3 regions of the Geobacillus sp. genome follow, and region 2 is predicted to be linked to each of the others. Evidence: riboswitches for the same ligand, from Rfam matches in the RefSeq annotation. Region 2 holds a riboswitch; each other region holds the start of a gene.

What was found. A riboswitch is a leader RNA that binds a small molecule or an ion and turns the genes downstream of it on or off. The one in region 2 is predicted to bind S-adenosylmethionine.
Region 1: it holds a riboswitch for S-adenosylmethionine, as region 2 does, so the genes downstream of both, IKE44_RS00600 (hypothetical protein) here and IKE44_RS11960 (methionine biosynthesis PLP-dependent protein) in region 2, are expected to answer to the same signal.
Region 3: it holds a riboswitch for S-adenosylmethionine, as region 2 does, so the genes downstream of both, IKE44_RS12805 (methionine ABC transporter ATP-binding protein) here and IKE44_RS11960 (methionine biosynthesis PLP-dependent protein) in region 2, are expected to answer to the same signal.

The regions. Positions count from the first base shown of each region.
Region 1 is NZ_JAFWFM010000009.1:1,894-8,189, reverse strand. It holds gene IKE44_RS00615 (PaaI family thioesterase) at 1-199, shown strand, start outside; gene IKE44_RS00610 (PaaI family thioesterase) at 555-1,037, opposite strand; partial or broken gene IKE44_RS00605 (VOC family protein) at 1,218-1,601, opposite strand; gene IKE44_RS00600 (hypothetical protein) at 1,618-1,974, opposite strand; SAM riboswitch class I at 2,025-2,129, opposite strand; gene opp4A (oligopeptide ABC transporter substrate-binding protein) at 2,180-3,964, opposite strand; gene IKE44_RS00590 (ABC transporter permease) at 3,978-4,886, opposite strand; gene opp4B (oligopeptide ABC transporter permease) at 4,908-5,876, opposite strand; gene IKE44_RS00580 (ABC transporter ATP-binding protein) at 5,895-6,296, opposite strand, start outside.
Region 2 is NZ_JAFWFM010000207.1:951-7,246, forward strand. It holds gene metC (cystathionine beta-lyase) at 1-445, opposite strand, end outside; gene IKE44_RS11960 (methionine biosynthesis PLP-dependent protein) at 449-1,552, opposite strand; SAM riboswitch class I at 1,752-1,862, opposite strand; gene IKE44_RS11965 (alpha/beta hydrolase) at 2,056-2,784, shown strand; gene IKE44_RS11970 (YjcG family protein) at 2,823-3,347, shown strand; gene IKE44_RS11975 (GNAT family N-acetyltransferase) at 3,344-3,778, shown strand; gene spoVIF (sporulation-specific transcription regulator SpoVIF) at 3,896-4,153, opposite strand; gene IKE44_RS11985 (YjcZ family sporulation protein) at 4,280-4,417, opposite strand; gene IKE44_RS11990 (hypothetical protein) at 4,497-4,733, opposite strand; gene IKE44_RS11995 (thioredoxin family protein) at 4,862-5,182, shown strand; gene IKE44_RS12000 (hypothetical protein) at 5,322-5,492, opposite strand; gene IKE44_RS12005 (DUF421 domain-containing protein) at 5,513-6,296, opposite strand, start outside.
Region 3 is NZ_JAFWFM010000218.1:17,049-23,344, reverse strand. It holds partial or broken gene IKE44_RS13805 (hypothetical protein) at 1-120, shown strand, start outside; gene IKE44_RS12835 (arsenate reductase family protein) at 200-577, shown strand; gene gcvH (glycine cleavage system protein GcvH) at 671-1,054, shown strand; gene IKE44_RS12825 (DUF2553 family protein) at 1,128-1,268, shown strand; gene IKE44_RS12820 (ribonuclease M5) at 1,440-1,799, shown strand; gene IKE44_RS12815 (thioredoxin family protein) at 1,796-2,110, shown strand; gene IKE44_RS12810 (hypothetical protein) at 2,264-2,608, shown strand; SAM riboswitch class I at 2,682-2,791, shown strand; gene IKE44_RS12805 (methionine ABC transporter ATP-binding protein) at 2,880-3,908, shown strand; gene IKE44_RS12800 (methionine ABC transporter permease) at 3,898-4,566, shown strand; gene IKE44_RS12795 (MetQ/NlpA family ABC transporter substrate-binding protein) at 4,582-5,433, shown strand; gene IKE44_RS12790 (hypothetical protein) at 5,539-5,730, opposite strand; partial or broken gene IKE44_RS12785 (carboxymuconolactone decarboxylase family protein) at 5,796-6,192, shown strand.

The DNA of each region.
Region 1 (6,296 bases), on a different contig from region 2:
GCTTCGCGATGACCAAATGCACGCCTCCATCAACTTGCAGACGACGTTTCACCGCCCAGCGGCGGCTGGAGAAGGCGAAATCGAGGCGCGGGTGGAAAAGTTCGGGAAAACCGTCGCCTATGTAACCGCCATCGTGCGGCAAAACGGCAAAGAGGTGGCGAGCGCCACGTCGTCGGTGCTGATCATGGACAAACCGTGAAGGTGATGGATCTCCAAAAGGCGTTTTTGCGCATGCTCGTTCTCCTTGGATTCGACGAGTCCAAACAGCAGCTGCTGTTGTTGTTTTGAAACGCATGGAAAGCGATGATCAGAGGAATCCGAGAAAACCGGTGAAAAACGATGATGTTCGCCAAATCGGTGGTTTTGTTGAAAAAGGAGAACCAATTTCACAAGGTTTCCCCACTTGAGAAGAGGCGTTGTCGAGTTGCCTTTTTCATGACATCATCAGTCCTCAATGGCGAAACGAGGTGAGGCGCAGCCGTTTTCGACCAGTTGCCAAGCGCCGGAGAAAGCGCTGTCAAAAACAGCCGCTCTCCGGCGCCTTTCGTTGCTTGTTACCCACGGACAAACGTTTTCGGCATGACGACCGCGACGACTTGCCCGCGGGCGCACAGTTCGCCGTTGGCGAACACTTCGGTGTCCACTTTCCATTTTTTCGGATGAATATCCGTCACAGTGCCGACGGCGACAAGCGGCACGCCATGCGGCGTCGGCTTGACGAAATCGACGTGAAGCGACGCAGTGACAAAGCGCGGCGGCGTTTCCCCGCTCCCTGGTTCATGGCCGTTTTTCCGATGCAAGGCAAGCGCCGCTGAACCGGTGCCGTGGCAATCAATGAGCGAGGCGATCAGCCCGCCGTACACAAACCCTGGAATCGCCGTATGTTCCGGACGCGGCGTATACACCGTCACCGTTTTGTCGCCCCGCCACCCGGTGCGGAAATGGTGGCCTTGTTCATTCAGACGCCCGCAGCCGTAGCACCAGGCGAATTCATCAGGGTAGTCGTCTTGAATCGCGTGCACGATCATTTCTTCCACGTCATCCTCCCCCTCTCTTTTTCTAGTATACCATTGAATCGAGAAGACGACGACTCCTACATGGACAGTTGTTGTCTAGCGGCAGGCAAGGCCATACGAAGAAAAATAGAACGAAGCGCCAATCGCCAGACGGCAAATTCATAGGCGGCCCAAACAGCTGGCCGCCTAGCGTGACGCCATTTATCGAGCAGGCTCGTAAAACTCGATCCATTCGCCGTCCGGGCCAAGGAAAAATAAGTATTTCGCCCCGTTTGGGAGCGTTGTAATTTCATCCCACACTAGCGGGACGCCGAGCGACTAAAGCCGTTCTTTCTCCTGCTCAATGCCTTCGACCGTAAACGCCACGTGGTGCACTTTTCCTTCCGTCGGCAAATCCGGATTGTATCCTTCGATCAGCTCGACAATGATCGAGCCGTCAATCCCTAAAAACGCCAATTTCATCGTGCCGTTCGTATGAATCATTTCGTCGAGCAGCTCCAAGCCGACGACGTTTTGATAAAACGCTTTCGATGCCTCGATGTCTTTCACTTGAATGCCGACATGCTCAAATTTTTTGACTGCCATTCGTCCCTCTTCCTTTCTATGACTCCATTAACCATACTGCTTGTAAATACGGCGTCATCTGCATCGGGAAAATCCCTTTTTTCCCAAGCTCTGTCCATATGTAGCGGTCAAGGGCGTACGGTCCGTCCGCCTTCCATTCGTCCGCCTCACTGTTGGTCAACAACAACGAAAAGGCTGTTCCTTGCGCTTCCCCATACAAATGAACGTATCCGTCCCCACGGTCGACATGCACCGCCGCCTTAGAGTCAAACCGGATGAGCTCCGCCTGCACACAGCGCATGACACAAACGGCGAACGCAGCGGCAGGGAGATGAGCGGCCATGCAAGCACGGAGCGAAACCGCCTCCTCCACTGTTTCTCCTTCACCTCCCATCGACAAAAACCCCCTTCGCCTCGGAATGAGGCGAAAGGGGTCATGAGCCGTTCTTATCATCCAAAGCGAAACCGCTTTGCGGGTGTTAGCACCTTGCCTGCGGCAGGTTGCTGTGGGGTCATCAAGCCCGTTCTCTCGCCCACTCTTGATAAGACGTATGCAATTTATCTTCTATCTTATCGTACATCATCAAAGGCAACAATCGTCATTGTTCGACTTCCGGTTGCTCGGACGTGACGCCGACATCTTTCCACGTCAGTTTCGAGCTCGGGTCAACCGTAAAGTTGGCGACGCGGTTGTTGACGGCATAAATGGACAAACCATACAACGTCGGGATGACCGGAACTTCTTCGTTCATCAGCTGTTGCCATTCACTGTAAATTTTCCGGCGATACTCCTTGTCAAACGCCTGCTCGGAATGGCCTTTTTCCAGCAGCTCATCATTTTTCTCGTTCACCCAACGCGAGTAGTTGAACATGGCGTTGCGGCCGTACAATCCGTACGGGTCGACGTCCGTTCCAGTTGACCAAGCGGCGGCGTAGACATCCACTTTCGGATCGTCTTTTTCGACCATATCGTAGAAGGAGTTGAACTCCGCCAAGCGTCCGTCTACAAGCTGAACATCGAGACCCACATCTTTCCAGCATTGCATATAAAATTTGGCCAGCGGTTCAGCGATGTCCCCACCGCTCATCGCCAAGAAGTTGATCTTGAATTTTTTGCCGTTTGGATCTTCGCGGAGGCCATCGCCATCCACATCTTTATATCCCGCTTCATCCAGCAATTGTTTCGCTTTTTCCGGATTGTACGTATACCCTTTGATGGAACTGTCATGATAGCCCGGGAACGACGGCGGAATGAGCGTGTTCGCCGGGAAGCGCAAACCATGATACAGGCGGTCGGCCACCTCTTGGTTGTTGATGGCGTACGCCATGGCTTGGCGCAGTTTTTTGTTTTGGAATTTCGGATTGTCCATTACGTTTTCCTGCTTTTTCGCATCCCAATGGCCGAGTTTAAAGCCGATATAGCTGTACGACAAACCCACTCTACCGATAAACTGAATGTTTTTCGTCCCTTTCGCGTTCAAATATTGGTCAGTCGGGAACCCAGCGACGTCAATTTCGCCTTTTTTCAGCGCTTGCAGGACGACTTGCGGGCTGACGACTTTCAAAATGACGCCTTCCAAGTTCGGTTTGCCAGCCCAGTAGTCATCATTGCGAACAAACTCTACCGACTCGCCCGGAACGATTTTCTTCACTTTAAACGGACCGAACCCGATCGGGTTTTTCCGGATTTTATCCGATTTCGCCAAGTCTTTGATCGGAATGTCTTTCAAGTAATGCTTCGGCAGCGGATACGCCCAAATGCCAGTCAACACCGACGGATTGGCCTGTTTCCATGTGATCGTCAACGTCTTTTTGTCGATGACTTTAATGCCGGAAATTTTATCCGCTTTGCCGCTGTGATATTCTTCCATCCCGACGATCCCTTGGATGAGCGCATCGCCATAGCGGACGCCGGTGTAATCTTTATGGCCGATGACCAAATACGCATACTCCAAGTCTTCAGCGGTCACCGGCTGGCCGTCATGCCAATTCACATTGTCTTTAATATGGATTGTCATCGTCTTTTTATCATCCGACAACTCATACGTGGCAGCCCCATCATTTGTAATTTCATAGTCACCGTTCGTCCGGAAAAGCGACTCGTCAAAAAATTGCAAAATCTCTGCGTCGGGCGCTCCGGTGTAGAATGCAGAGCTGAGCATCCCTTCAAACGGCGTATCGGACACAAGGCCGTATTTCAACACGCCGCCATCGATGATTTTCCCGTCGTTTTTCACCGTCATCGGGAATTTGCTGATGTCTTCCTTCTGAGCCGCCGGTTTTTCGTTATTGTTGCCCTTTCCGCTCGTTGTGTCGGATTTGCCCGTGCACCCGGCGAGCACGAGCAAGAGCGCGGCGAGAGCCGCCAGCCATTTTCTCTTCACATTTTCTTCCCCCTTATCCTAGTCGTTGTCTTGCATCAGCCGCACGTTTCAGCGCTTGGCCGATGAAATTTATGCACAGCATCATCACTAAAATAAGCAATGACGCAGGCAACCAAACCCACCATTTGTTTTGCAAAACATCCGGGTTGGTCGCATAGCTGACCAACGTCCCTAAGCTCGGCGTGCTCTCCGGCAGCCCGAAGCCAAGATACGTGAGCCCGGACTCGATGCCGATGTTGCCCGCCAAATTTAACGTCAAATTGACGATAATGATCGAGCTGAGGTTGGGCAAAATTTGAAAAATAATGATTTTCCAATCTGGCGTGCCGAGCGTTTTTGACGCGCTGACATAATCCAGCTCGCGCTCGGTCAGCGTTTTGGCGCGGATCAGCCGGGCTTTGCCCGTCCACAAAAACGCGCTCATGATCAAAATGAACGTCAATACATTATATTTAGGCACAATGGCGACAAAAACAATAACGAGCATCAAAAACGGCAGAACGAGAATAAAATCGATGATGCGCATAATGACATTGCCAATCCAGCCGCCGAAATAGCCGGCCACCAATCCGACAATGAGGCCGATCGCCCCAGTGATGAGCGTAATGGCCAGCCCGATCGTAAACGAATTGCGGGCGCCGATGATGAGCTGGCCAAACACGTCGCGCCCTCCGTAGTCTGTGCCAAGCCAGTGTTCCGCTGACGGCGGAGAATAGATGGAAAGAAAATCCACTTTCACGATTTCCTCTTGATCCAAAAAGAGCGACACGCCATAGACGATCGACAAAAGGATTCCTAAAATGATGAGCGAACCAAGCGCGAGCCGATCCCGAACCACCTCCCGCCACATGATCGAAAAGGCGGAAGGGCTTTTCTCGATGTTCGCTCCGGCCGGCGTTGGGCCGCTGATTTCCGCTTTCATGTCAGCTGCCTTCCTCCTTCCCTACTCAATCTGGATGCGCGGGTCGACCGCACTCAAAATGATGTCCGACAACAGCGTGCCCACCAGCGTCGCCAGGCCGGAAATCATGACGAGCGCCGTCACGACGCTGTAATCCCGCTGCATAATCGACTGCAAAAACAGCTGGCCAAGCCCCGGATAGCTGTAGATCGACTCCAAAAACACGGAACCGCCGACAAGCCCGGTGATCTCATACCCTAAAAACGCCGCGATCGGCAAAAACGAATTGCGCAAAATATGGCGCCAATAGATGTGCCGCTCCGGCACGCCTTTCGCCCGCGCCGTTTTCACGAAATCTTTCACTTTCGTATCAACGATTTCGCTGCGCAAATATTGAAGCGTAACGACCGTGTTGATGAGCGCTCCCGACAACGCCGGAAGCATGAGATGGTTCAATTTGCTTAAATAGTAAGCGAGCGTCCTTTCCTCGACCTGAACGTCCACGCTGCCGCCGGTTGGAAACCAGCCAAGGTGAAAACCGAAAATAAACAGCATGATCAAAGCAAAAATGAACATCGGCGTGGCAAACCCGAGATAGCTGTAGCCGACGATCAGCTTATCAGCCCATGTATCTGTCCATCGCCCCGACACGATGCCAAGCGGAATGGCAATCAGGTACGTCAAAATTAAAATCGCCGCCGACAGCAACACCGTATTCCCGATCCGTCCGGCCAGCAGATCAGTGACCGGCTGCTGGTGGATATAGGAAAGGCCGAGATCCCCTTGCAGCATGTTTTTCACCCAACGGATGTATTGAATATGTACCGGATCATTCAAGCCAAGTTTTTCCCGCATTTCCTCAAGCGTCTGCGGATCCATTTTCGGGTTGGCCGCCAGCTGCCCCGTCAGCGCATCGCCCGGCATCGCCTTCGCCAGCAAGAAAATGAGGACGCTCAGCAAAAACAATTGCGGAATCATAATGAGGATTCGCCGTAAAATAAATTTCAGCATCTTCCCGTCTCCCCCTCTTTACGGAATGGCCACCGAGTGCGTCGGCGAAATCGGCTTGAGCGGGTGAGCCCGGCCGTTTTCATCAAAATAGCGGGAATACGACTGCTCATATTCTTTTTCCACTTCGCGGCGAAGCGCCTCCTGCCGGCCGCGTTCGCGCGGATCGGCGTTCGGAATGGCGGAGAGCAGACGTTTCGTATAAATATGTTGAGGATTCGTAAAAATCTCCTCGCTCGTCCCTTCCTCCACGAGCCGGCCGCGGTACATAATGCCGATGCGGTCGCACATATGCCGAATGATCCCTAAATCATGGCTGATGAACAAATACGTCAGCCCGTACTCCTGCTGGATTTCTCTCATGAAATTCAACACTTGCGCCTGCACCGACACATCAAGCGCCGACACCGGCTCATCGGCGAT
Region 2 (6,296 bases):
TGGACGGCGTTTCCATATAAATGACTTTCGTGTTCGGACGAATGTTTTCCGCTACTGTGTTTAAATCTGTCATATCGACAAACGTATGCTCGATGCCAAAGCGGGTCAACACTTCCGTGATCATCCGGTACGTGCCGCCGTAGACGTCTTCGGTCACGAGGACGTGGTCGCCTCGGGACAAGAGCAAAAACGCCGTCGAAATGGCCGCCATGCCAGAAGCGAAGGCGAATCCGCGCGTTCCGCCTTCTAACGCCGCGATCGTTTCCTCAAGCGCCTCGCGCGTCGGGTTGCCGGAGCGGCTGTAGTCGTATTTGCCGAACGTGGCGAAATCGAACTGATGGAACGTGGAGGCGTGCTGGATCGGCACGCTCACCGCTCCCGTGTGGCGATCGACTTTCCATTCATTATGGAGCAGTTTCGTTGAAAACGACCATTCCCGTTCCATCGCTTACACCTCTTTCATGTGTTTGAACGCTTGCGCCAAGTCGGCGATTAAATCATCCGCATGTTCGATGCCGACCGAGAAGCGGAGCAGCCGGTTGCAAATACCGTTTTGGATGCGGATTTCCTCAGGAATGTCCGCATGCGTCTGCGTCGCTGGGTACGTAATAAAGCTTTCGACTCCGCCCAGGCTTTCCGCGAATGTAATGAGGCGCAAGCTTTTTAAAAACCCGTTCACCCACTTTTCATCGGCAATCCGGAACGACAGCATCCCGCCTCTCCCCGGATACAGCACATCAGTGACATCTTCATGTTCGCGCAAAAAGGCGCTGATGCGCTTGGCGTTTTCTTCATGCTGGCGCATCCTTAGCGCCAGCGTTTTCATCCCGCGAATCAACAGCCACGAATCAAACGGCGACAACACCGCGCCGATGGCGTTCTGATACTCGGTCAGGCGTTGACAGAGCTCCTCGCCCTTGGCGACGACAAGGCCAGCCAACACGTCGTTATGGCCGCCTAAGTATTTCGTGGCGCTGTGGATGACAATATCGGCGCCTTGTTCGATTGGGCGTTGGAGCACCGGCGTGTAAAACGTGTTATCGACGATCAGCAGCAGCCCATGCCGTTTGGCGAATTCGGAGACGGCGCGGATATCGGTCTCATGCATAAGCGGGTTCGTCGGTGTTTCCAGGAAAATCGCTTTCGTTTTTTCGGTGATACACGCTTCCACCGCAGCGAGATCAGCAAAATCGACGTAATGAAAGCCGAGACCGTACTTGCGCCAGCCGCGCTCAAACAGGCGGTACGTCCCGCCGTAAAGGTCGGCCGATACGAGAAACTCGTCTCCGCTCTCAAACAAGGCGAGCACTGTCTGAATGGCGGCCATGCCGGAGCTGAACGCATAGCCTTGGTCGCCGCCTTCCAGTCTCGCGATCGCTTCTTCGACGATTTTGCGCGTCGGGTTGCCGGTGCGGATATAGTCAAACCCGGTCGACTCCCCGATGCCGGCATGACGGTAGGCGGTGGAAAAATAAACTGGCGGGTTGACCGTCCCCGTCACCGTTTCGCTCCGGTTGCCAATTTGCGCTAACAACGTTTCTAGTTTATCCACCTCATCTCTCTCCTTCTGTTGAAAATTCCATCATGGATCAACGGCCAACCACTTAACGCCCAACGAAGCGCCGCTGTTGGTCAAGCAGCAGCCGAGGGCCTTGATCCTCGACGCCTCTCGGTTGAGGGAGCGGCCGCTTGAGTAAATAAAAAAAGTCTTCTAAGAAGAAGACTTTTCCATACGAACATGGTCATGCTTCTTCTTATCTGCCGAATTGAATGCTCAATTCGCTGGATTTAGCACCTGGCCGTCGGGCGGCTGGTTGCTGAAGCTTCATTGGGCCAGTTCCCTCCGCTTCTCTTGATAAGAACCGCTGCGTATTTAATTTTGTTAATTGTTAATTTATTAAAAAATGTAACGCATTCCGGTCATTTTTGCAAGTCATTTTTTTTGCCGGCACCAATGTTCGGCAAGTTCACGAAAAATTCGAGCCCTTCGTTAACATCTTTTTGCCTAAATATGTTACAATAACAAGTGAACTTGCGCTTTCATGGAGGATGATCATGGCGACAGCATCAGGAACGATGCGCGATTATACGCTTTACAGCAGGGAGCTGCAAGAAGAAATCGGGTTGCTTGTCTACTTGCCAAGCGATTTTTCTCCGTTGCATAAATATTCTTTATTAATCGCGCAAGACGGCAAGGATTATTTTATGTACGGAAAAATCAAAACCGTGATCGAGACACTCATGGACGAAGGAACGATCGACCGAACGATCGTTGTCGGCATCCCGTACCGGAACGTCAGCGACCGCTACGAGAAATACCACCCGGCCGGTCGAAAAAACGAAGCCTATATCCGCTTTTTGGCCCATGAGCTCGCGCCGTTTTTGGATCGCGAGCTGCCGACATATCAAATGGGCAAAGGACGAGCGCTGATTGGCGATTCGCTGGGAGGAACCGTGTCGCTTCTAGCCGGTCTGTTGTATCCGCATACATTTGGAAAAATCGCCATGCAGTCTCCTTACATTGACGACTCAGTGCTCGAACGCATCCGCGCGTTCCGCGCCCCGTCGCTTCTTTCCCTTTACCATTCCGTCGGCGCAGAAGAAACGGCGGTCAAAACGACGGACGGCCATGTACGCGATTTTATCACCCCGAACCGGGCCGCACGGGACTTATTGATCGAAAAGCGGTTTCCCTACACGTACCATGAATTTGCCGGCGGGCATGCATGGACGTATTGGCAGCCGGATGTGCCCCGGGCGGTATCGGCCATTTTGTCGCTGTAAATAACGGCAAACGAACCATCTGAAGGAGGGAAAGCGGAATGAAGTACGTCATTGTCATTTTTCCGCCAAAGCGGATTCAAGACTTCGCCAACTCGTACCGGAAGCGGTACGACAGCCATTACGCCCTCATCCCGCCGCACATTACATTAAAATACCCGTTTGAGGCGGATGAGGAGCAAATCAAAGAAATGACGAAAGAGCTGCGCCGCATCGCAGCGGAAACGGAGCCAATTCCGATCAAAGTGACGAAATTCAGCTCGTTTTACCCGACAAGCCACATCATTTATTTGAAAGTCGAGCCAAACGAAGTGCTGGAACGGTTGCACGAGCAGCTGCACAGCGGCTTGTTTGCCGGGGAGCCGGAATTCGTGTTCGTGCCGCACATTACAATTGGCCGCGATTTGCCGAATGCGGAATACGCTGACGTCTACAGCCAACTGCGGCTGCAAAACGTCCATTTTGAAGAGACGGTCGACCGGTTCCACCTTCTTTACCAGCTCGAGAACGGATCATGGACTGTCTATGAAACCTTTATCGTTGGAGGAAAGGAAACGGGAGAATGAACGTCGCCATTGGAACAACGGAAGACCGCGCGTTGTATGAAGACGCGTTGCGCGTCCGTCGGATTGTATTCATCGAAGAGCAAAACGTGCCGGAAGAAGAAGAAATCGATGCATTTGAACATGAATCGTTCCATCTCGTCCTATACGATGGCGAACAAGCAGTCGCAGCCGGCCGGTTTCGCCTGGTCGATGAAGGGGTTGGCAAAGCGGAGCGCATCTGCGTTTTGCCGGCTTACCGCGGCCGCGGCGTCGGCCGGATGGTGATGGAGGCGTTGGAGCAGCTTGCGAAAACAAAAGGGGCGAAAACGGCGAAACTGAACGCCCAGACGCACGCAGAACCGTTTTACCAAAAGCTCGGCTATACGACCGTCTCCGGCGTCTTTATGGACGCCGGCATCCCACATGTCACGATGGTGAAATCACTCGAATGATGGCCATAGAACAGCCTCGTCTACACTGATCCAAGGCTTGGGATCATCGAACATCGTTTCGCTCTCCTGAGCCAAGCAGAGCAAAAGGGAGCTGTGCGCACGCAAGCTCCCTTTTGCTTACTTTTTGTTGTTCAACATATTGGCGATCGTGTTCAAATCAATTTGTTTGCCGTTATGGACGATCGCCTTGACGATTTGGTCCTCAAGTTCTTTTGGCACTTTCCGGTTGGCAATTTGCGCCACCCGCTTCACCACTTGGCGCACCGTTTTTTCATCGCTGAAATTGGCGTTTTGCAGCGAGTTGGCGAGCTCAAAAACGTCTTTCATATTGACACCTGTTTTCTGTTCGATGTTTTTAAAAAATTGCTGATCCATCGTTCTGCCTCCTTCTCCCTGCTATATCGTATGATGCTCCCGCCTCGGCGTGCATCAAATTAGGGAAAGAAAAATACGAGCCGCTCCGTGGCGCCGAAACGGCCCGTATCCCATTCGCTTTTTCCGTTAGGCGACAAATGCCGCGCCGACAATAATCAACAAAATGAACAACACGACAATCAGCACAAAGCCACCGCCATAGCCACCGCCATAGCCACCGCCATAGCCGTAGCCGTAAGGATAACCATAACCGCAGAAGCCCATTATAATGTTCACCTCCTTCTCCGTTTACTGTATCGTATTCACCGGCTTAGCGGAGCGTATGGGCGCAAAGGCCATTTTGTCATCCAAATCGGCGGAACAGCTCGGCAAATTCCCGCTCCTTCTTCGCAAACCATTGCTCGATGTAGTCCAAGTTGCCTTGTACACTTTTTAAAAATCCATTGTTCAATTTTTCGATTTCTTGCAGCTGTTTGTTAAAGTCCTTTCCCCATTGTTCAAACAGGCGGATGAACGTTTCATGCCCTTCTTTGCGCGACGCAACCCAATTTTCGAGCGCTTTTTCCAACTCTTTGCTCACACTTTCCCCTCCTTTCTTACTGTTGTATGCAAAAACGACTGCCCGAGGTGAAGGCGTCCCCGTTCTTTTTTTGCCTTGCCATATGGTAAAGTAAAGATGAACGGCAACATGAAAGGGAGGGAACGAATGTGAGACAAATTGAAACAGTTGAGCAATTCGAGGCGGCCATTTCCGGCGATAAGCCAGCGATTATGAAGTTTTACACAACTTGGTGTCCAGACTGCGTGCGCCTGAACATGTTCATCGATGACATCATCCGCGATTACGGGCAGTACGACTGGTTCGAAATCGACCGAGATCAGTTTCTAGATATTAGTGATAAGTACCAAGTGCTTGGCATTCCAAGTCTTCTTGTGTTCCGAAACGGGGAAAAAATCGCCCATCTGCATAGCGCTGATGCGAAAACGCCGGAAGAAGTGCGCGCCTTTTTGCAGTCCCTGCCGGAGTAAGACGGGGCGGCATCCTTGCCTCGCCAGAGAAGAAGGGCAACAAAAAGAGGCTGTCCGAGAAGGAAGCTTTCCTTCTCGGACAGCCATGCGAATGAACAGACAGCTCCTTATGGATCGCTGATTGTGGAAACGGAAGCCGTCAATATTCAGTTTCGTCGTAGTCTTTCGGCTGGCGCATCAGCTGCGGGCTGTCAAACATGAATTCAATCGAAATTTCCTCATCGGTCGTCCGCGTCCGCTCGGAGCGGTCGTTTGGTTTCAATTGGACTTGAATTTCCTCATCCGTCGTTTTTATCCGTTTGTCTTCCATCGTCTTTTACTCCTGTGTCATCAGTTTCGCAAGAGCGGTTCGACTTTTTGCACAAGCTCTGCCATTTTTGCGGCGTTTCGTTCATACAGCGCCTTCGCCTCTTCGGAATTCGTCTGCAACGCATACAGCTCCAGATCAGCCTGCATTTTTTTCATCGCGGCCAAGAGCAGCTTTTTCTCCTGCGGCTCGGCAATTTGGATCTTATCATCGTACAAATCGATCGTCAGCTGTCCGTATGAATCGACTTGGGCGTGAAACACATTTTCAATCGCCACTCCTTGTTTGTCAAGCTGTTCCTTCAGCCAGCCGCGGCTAAGCCCCATCGTAGCGAGTGGCTCATCCAAAATCATGCCGTCCATAATGACCGTTTGCGGCTCTTTTTCCCGCGGTGGGTTTGGGAACACATCTCCGACGGTGAGGGGCTGCTTTTCCCGCTTCAGCAACACGTTCAAGTCGCCGTTTGGCTCAAGCACCGCAAACTCGACGTCGGCGACGCGGAACACATCTTTTTTGCGCAGCTGTTCGAGCAGCTCGTCAACCGTATATTTCTCCCGTTTCAAGTTTTCCTCTAAAATTTTGCCGTTTTTAATAAAAACCGTGGAATTGCCCTCGACAAAATCGCGAAATTTCTTGTTGCGCAGCGAGAGACGAGCGACAGCCACTGGAAACAGCGACCAAATCAAAATGCTGGTGATGCCTTCTTGCAACGAAATTCCTAAATCGACCGACATCGTTCCAGCAATATCGCCGACGGTAATGCCGACGATGTATTCAAAAAACGACAATTTTGATAATTGCTTTTTG
Region 3 (6,296 bases), on a different contig from region 2:
ACGCTGCGGATGATGCTCGCCGCTCTCCGCCGGTTGACGCGCCATACGCCGATCAATGTGATCGCGAAAAAACGCGAGGCGGCTGCCGCCCTCATTGAAGCGGAACGGTATATTGTGTGATAATGGGAAGTGCCAGGCGTTTGCCTGGTGCTTCTTTTTCCATGAATTCCAAGCCGTCGAATGAAAGGGAGGAATGCGGATGGCGCTGACGCTCTACTGGTATCCAAAATGCGGAACGTGCCGGAAGGCGAAGCGTTGGCTCGATGAACACGGCATTGAGGTGCAAACGGTGCATTTGGTCGACGAGCCGCTGACGAAAGAACAGCTCGCCGACTTGCATCGAAAAAGCGGGCTGCCGCTCAAAAAATTTTTCAATACAAGCGGCATGAAATACCGCGAACTCGGATTGAAAGACAAGCTCGATGGCGCCTCGGAAGACGAGATGCTCACGTGGCTCGCCTCGGACGGCATGCTCGTCAAGCGGCCGATTTTAACGGACGGCGAGCGGGTCGTGGTCGGATTCCGCGAACAAGACTACGAATCGTGTTTTGCCGGGCGCGTTTCGACGGAAACATAAAAAATTTGGCCGAAATGAAATGAATTCAGTGAGTTTTGGCGAAAAATCGGTTATGATGAAAAAGAACACAACTTGCCGCACTGGAGGGATTTAATGAACACGCCGAAAGAACTCCGTTATTCGAAAGAGCATGAGTGGGTGCGCGTCGAAGGGGATAAAGTGCGCATCGGCATCACCGATTTCGCCCAATCGGAGCTGGGCGACATCGTGTTTGTCGAGCTGCCGGAAGTCGGCGCGGAACTGACAGCGAACGAGCCGTTCGGCAGCGTTGAGTCGGTGAAAACCGTCTCGGAATTGTATGCGCCGATCAGCGGCACGGTCGTCGAAGTGAACGAAGCGTTGAACGACAATCCGGAATATGTGAACGAATCACCGTATGAAAAAGCATGGATGATCGTTATTGAGCCGAAAGACTTAAGTGAAGTGGACAACTTGTTGACGGCCGAACAATACGAAGCGATGATCAACGAAGGATAAACGTTCCTGCAAAGTTCGCTTCGAACCGGGCCCCCTATACATACCGGAATGTGATGAAAAAGGGGTGCTCGTGATGGTGTTGCAAACGAAGCAACTGGATGTCACGGACCGGGTCACCGGCAAATGGAACGGCCGCACGATCGAACTGTACGAGGGAGGCGAGCTCATCGGCCGCCTTCCGCTTCCTGCGGCTGTAGCGTGGAAAAACGGATAAAGCGAACAAATGGGAAAATTTGAAAATGGGTCACCGCTACCGTTGAACCGGATCAAAAATATGTCGACTGCGACGGGGAGGCGGGCTGGTGTTAGGAGGCAACGGCGGATGGCCGTTGCTTTTCTGTTGCCATACAATATTGTATCCTCATTCACGTTAGGTGGGTCGGACATGCGACAGGTGGAAAAAGTGATTATTGTGGAAGGGCGGTCAGATAAGGAAAAAGTGGCGGCCGTGCTGAACGAGCCGGTTGTCATCATTTGCACGAACGGCACGATCAGCGATGCGCGCCTTGAGGAGCTGGCCGATGAACTCGAAGGGCGGGATGTGTACGTGCTCGCCGATGCCGACGAGGCGGGGGAAAAATTGCGCCGGCAGTTCCGCCGGGTGTTTCCGGAAGCAGGGCATATTTACATTGACCGGGCGTATCGCGAAGTGGCCGCCGCCCCGATCTGGCATTTGGCGCATGTGCTGCTGCGCGCCCATTTTGACGTCCGTATCGAATCGTTCATGAGAGGAAGAGGCGAGTGAACACAATCGGTCGAAACGATATTAAGCGAATGGTGGAAGGGGAGCCGCTTCTCGCTCTTTCGTTGTATACCCCACTGTGCGGCACGTGCCAGTTGGCGAGGCGCATGCTTGTTGTCCTAGAACAATTGTTTCCGGACATACCGTTTTGCGAAACGGACATCAACTACATCCCCGAGCAGGCGGCGGCGTGGAAAATTGAAAGCGTTCCGTGCTTGCTTCTTTTCGCCGGCGGAGAGATCATCGGCAAATGGTATGCGTTCCATTCGGTCCCTTATTTGTACGAAGCAATCCGCGCCCGTTTGCCGCGTTGACGATCCGCCATTTTTTGACGCCGTTTGACACATTTCATGGGAAATGACAAAAACGGCGTTGGTTCGCCACGGCGGCTGTCGAGATTTTTGTAAAGGATTCTCCCCCTTCGGCATGGAAATAAAAGGACAAAGGAGATGGGGGGAGGATGCTCAATGGAAATGTGCGAGTTGGTAGGACAGTTTATGGAACGGATGCAAACGTTGCGCCATTTGTTGCCGATTTTGCCGGATGAGCAGCTGTATGTTCGCTTTGAAAGCGAGGAAGAGACCGCCATGGTGGCGCTCGGCAAGGAGCTTACTGCCGGAAGGGAACCTGATGAACGGAACGTCTTGACGGTGCACGGCTCCAAAAAAGCACTTTGCTCGCTTTTAGACGGCGAGCTGAAGCTGCAGCAGCTCGTCCGGCTGCGCGAAGTGCATGTATCGGGAAGCTTTCGTCATCTGTTGCTGCTTGAGTCGCTCCTCCATTTGGCTAAGCCATATCGGCATGTTGGGTGAAATTTTTATTGACAATGTTCGACACAAGGTGATACAATCACAGTTGTAGTCAATCGAATAGGCGATTGTTGCGCTCTTATCAAGAGAGGTGGAGGGATGTGCCCAATGAAGCCCGGCAACCGTCAGCGCGTGCGCTGAAAAGGTGCCAATTCACACAAAGCGGCCTGCTTTGAGAGATAAGAGACGGAATGGTGCACAATACCTTTCTGTTCTCTGCGGGCAGAAAGGTTTTCTTTTTGCGCTCCGCCGCCTTGGGGAGGAAGGTGAAACGATGATTACACTCGAACATGTGACAAAGATCTATCAAGCGGCTAACGGCTCGGTCACGGCCGTCGACAATGTGTCGCTTGAGATTCGCGAAGGGGAAATTTTCGGCATTATCGGCTACAGCGGCGCGGGGAAAAGTACGCTCATCCGCTTGCTCAATGGGCTCGAGAAGCCGACGGGTGGCCGGGTGGTCGTCGCCGGCCGCGACATGGGGCGCATCAAAGGGCGGGAGCTGCGCAAGGCGCGTCAAGAGATCGGGATGATTTTCCAACATTTCAACTTGCTTTGGTCGCGCACAGTGCGGGAAAACATTGCGTTTCCGCTCGAGATTGCGGGTGTTCCGAAAGCGGAGCGGCAAAAACGGGTCGATGAATTGATCGAGCTCGTCGGGCTCACGGGGCGGGAAGAGGCGTATCCGTCGCAGTTGAGCGGCGGGCAAAAGCAGCGTGTCGGCATTGCCCGGGCGCTCGCCAACAACCCGAAAGTGCTGCTTTGCGACGAGGCGACATCGGCGTTGGACCCGCAGACGACCGATGCGATTTTGGACTTGCTCGTTGACATCAACAAGCGGCTCGGGCTGACGATCGTGCTGATCACCCATGAAATGCACGTCATCCGCAAAATTTGCGACCGCGTCGCCGTGATGGAAAACGGCAAAATCGTTGAGCAAGGCGACGTGTTGCACGTGTTCCGCAACCCGCAGCAGCCGATCACGAAGCGGTTCGTCAAGCAGCTCGTCGAGCCGGAAGAGACGGAAGAGGCGATTTCCCATTTGTTTGGCCAATACCCGAGCGGGCTGATCGCGCAGCTGACGTTTGTCGGCGCGGCGGCCGGCCAGCCGCTCATCAGCCAGGTCGTGCGGCAATTTGCCGTCGATATGAATATTTTGCAAGGGAAAATTTCGCAAACCCATCAAGGCGCTTATGGGGTGCTGTTTGTGCACATCAATGGGGCGGCGGATGAAATTGACCGGGCGCTTGGCTACATTCAAAGCCAGCAGGTGGCGGTGGAGGTGATTCACGATGCTCGCTAACCTCCTGCCGAACGTCCAATGGGAGACGATGTGGGCGGCGACGGTCGAGACGCTGTATATGACGGGAGTGGCGGTGGCGGCCACTTTCGTTCTCGGAATCGTTCTTGGCTTGCTTCTATTTTTGACAGCGAAGGGCAACCTATGGGAAAACCGGTTTGTCAATACCGTGATTGCGGCGTTTGTGAACATTTTCCGCTCCATTCCGTTTATTATTTTGATCATTTTGCTCATTCCGTTTACCACCTGGCTCGTCGGGACGATGCTTGGCGCCAATGCGGCGCTGCCGGCTTTGGTGATTGGGGCCGCGCCGTTTTACGCCCGCATGGTGGAGATTGCCCTTCGCGAAATTGATAAAGGCGTCATCGAAGCAGCCCAAGCGATGGGCGCCTCAACGTGGACGATCATTTGGAAAGTGTTGCTGCCGGAGTCATTGCCGGCGCTTGTCTCCGGCATTACGGTGACGGCGGTGTCGCTCGTCAGCTATACAGCGATGGCTGGAGCCATCGGCGCCGGCGGGCTTGGGAACTTGGCGTATTTGGAAGGGTTCCATCGCAACCATAACGATGTGACATTTGTCGCAACCGTATTGGTGTTGGTCATTGTATTTATCATTCAGCTGATCGGTGACTTTGTCACTTCGAAAATCGATAAACGATAAAGGGGGAAACAACTGATGAAGAAATGGTTGGGTGTGTTGCTCGCCGCCATTCTCGTGCTCGCTTTGGCGGCATGCGGCGGCAACAATAACGACAGCGCGGAAGGCGGCAAAGACGGCAAATTGGTGAAGTTGAAAGTCGGTGCGTCGAACGTGCCGCATGCGGAAATTTTGGAAAAAGCGAAACCGATTTTGAAAGAAAAAGGCATCGACTTGGAGATCATTACGTTCCAAGATTACATCTTGCCGAACAAAGCGCTGGCTGAGAAGCAAATCGACGCCAACTATTTCCAACACATTCCGTATTTGAAATCGCAAAAGAAAGAGTACGGCTATGATTTCGTCAATGCCGGCAGCATTCATATCGAGCCGATCGGCTTATACTCGAAAAAATACAAAAGCATTGAAGAACTGCCGGACGGCGCGACGATCATCATGAGCAACTCGGTCGCCGACCATGGCCGCATTTTGTCGATGCTGCAAGAAAAGGGGCTCATTAAGCTGAAACCGGGCATCGATAAAACGAAAGCGACGGTCAACGACATCGTCGAAAACCCGAAACATTTGAAATTTAAAGCGGACGTCGATGCTGGACTTCTGCCGCAAATTTACAAAAACGGCGAAGGCGATGCGGTTTTGATCAACGCCAACTATGCGCTTGACGCCGGTTTGGACCCGGCGAAAGACCCGATCGCCGTGGAGTCGCCGAAAAACAATCCGTATGTGAACATTGTGGCGGTGCGCAAAGGCGATGAAAACCGGAAAGAAATCAAAACGCTTGTCGAAGTGCTGCAATCGAAAGAAATCCAAGATTTCATCAAAGAAAAATACCACGGCGCCGTCATTCCAGCGGCGACAAACAATCAATAACGGAAGCGAATCGCTTCCGTTATTTTTTGCACAAAAAAGAGCCGCCCGAAAGTTCAAAACCGTTTTGGATGGAGAGACGCCGCGGCCGGTCTGTTTTCCCGCGCTTCATCGGTTGTTCAAACGCGCCAGTACGGCGGCGAGCATGACGATGATGACGCAGTTTTGCAGGGCGACCACTGTCGTTAAACTGAAGATGACGTCCCCGTGTTCACCGAGAATGCTGCCGATGATGATCCATGCCAAAAACGAAGCGAAAGCGGCGGTTAAGGCAAAGACAACCCAACGAATCAATGGCATTGCCCCCTTTCCTATGATGATGGGAGTGGAACAGAACCATTCGTTTTCATCATGACATTCCGTCGATGTTGGCGAAACGGTGGTGTTTCCACACCCTTTCAATACCATTCGTTTATGCATCGGTCGAATCCTCCCTTCACCGCTACAAAGAAGGGATAGAGGCGTTCACCCAAAAAACTTTCGAACGTAGCCGAGCGGTTTAACGCGTTTACGGAAGCGTGCTTTGCCGAGGGAGCGCTGTCGAAAAAAGAAAAACAATTGATCGCCCTTGGCATCAGCCTGGCGACGCAAGATGAGTATTGCACGATTTACCATGCGAAAGGCTGCCTTGATGAAGGAGCGTCGGAACAGGAAATTTTGGAAGTATACGCGGTGGCGGCCGCGTTTGGCGGCGGGGCGGCGATGAGCCAAGCGGTGACGCTTGTGCAAGAATGCCTCCGCGAGCTGCGGGCGGCTCACTAGACTCCGGAAAAAACGGGGTCTTTTTTTGCAAAAACTCGTACAAGCTTGCGGTTTTCGTGTAAAATAGTAAAAGGCGCTGTTTTTTCACACGGTCACAGTGAAAA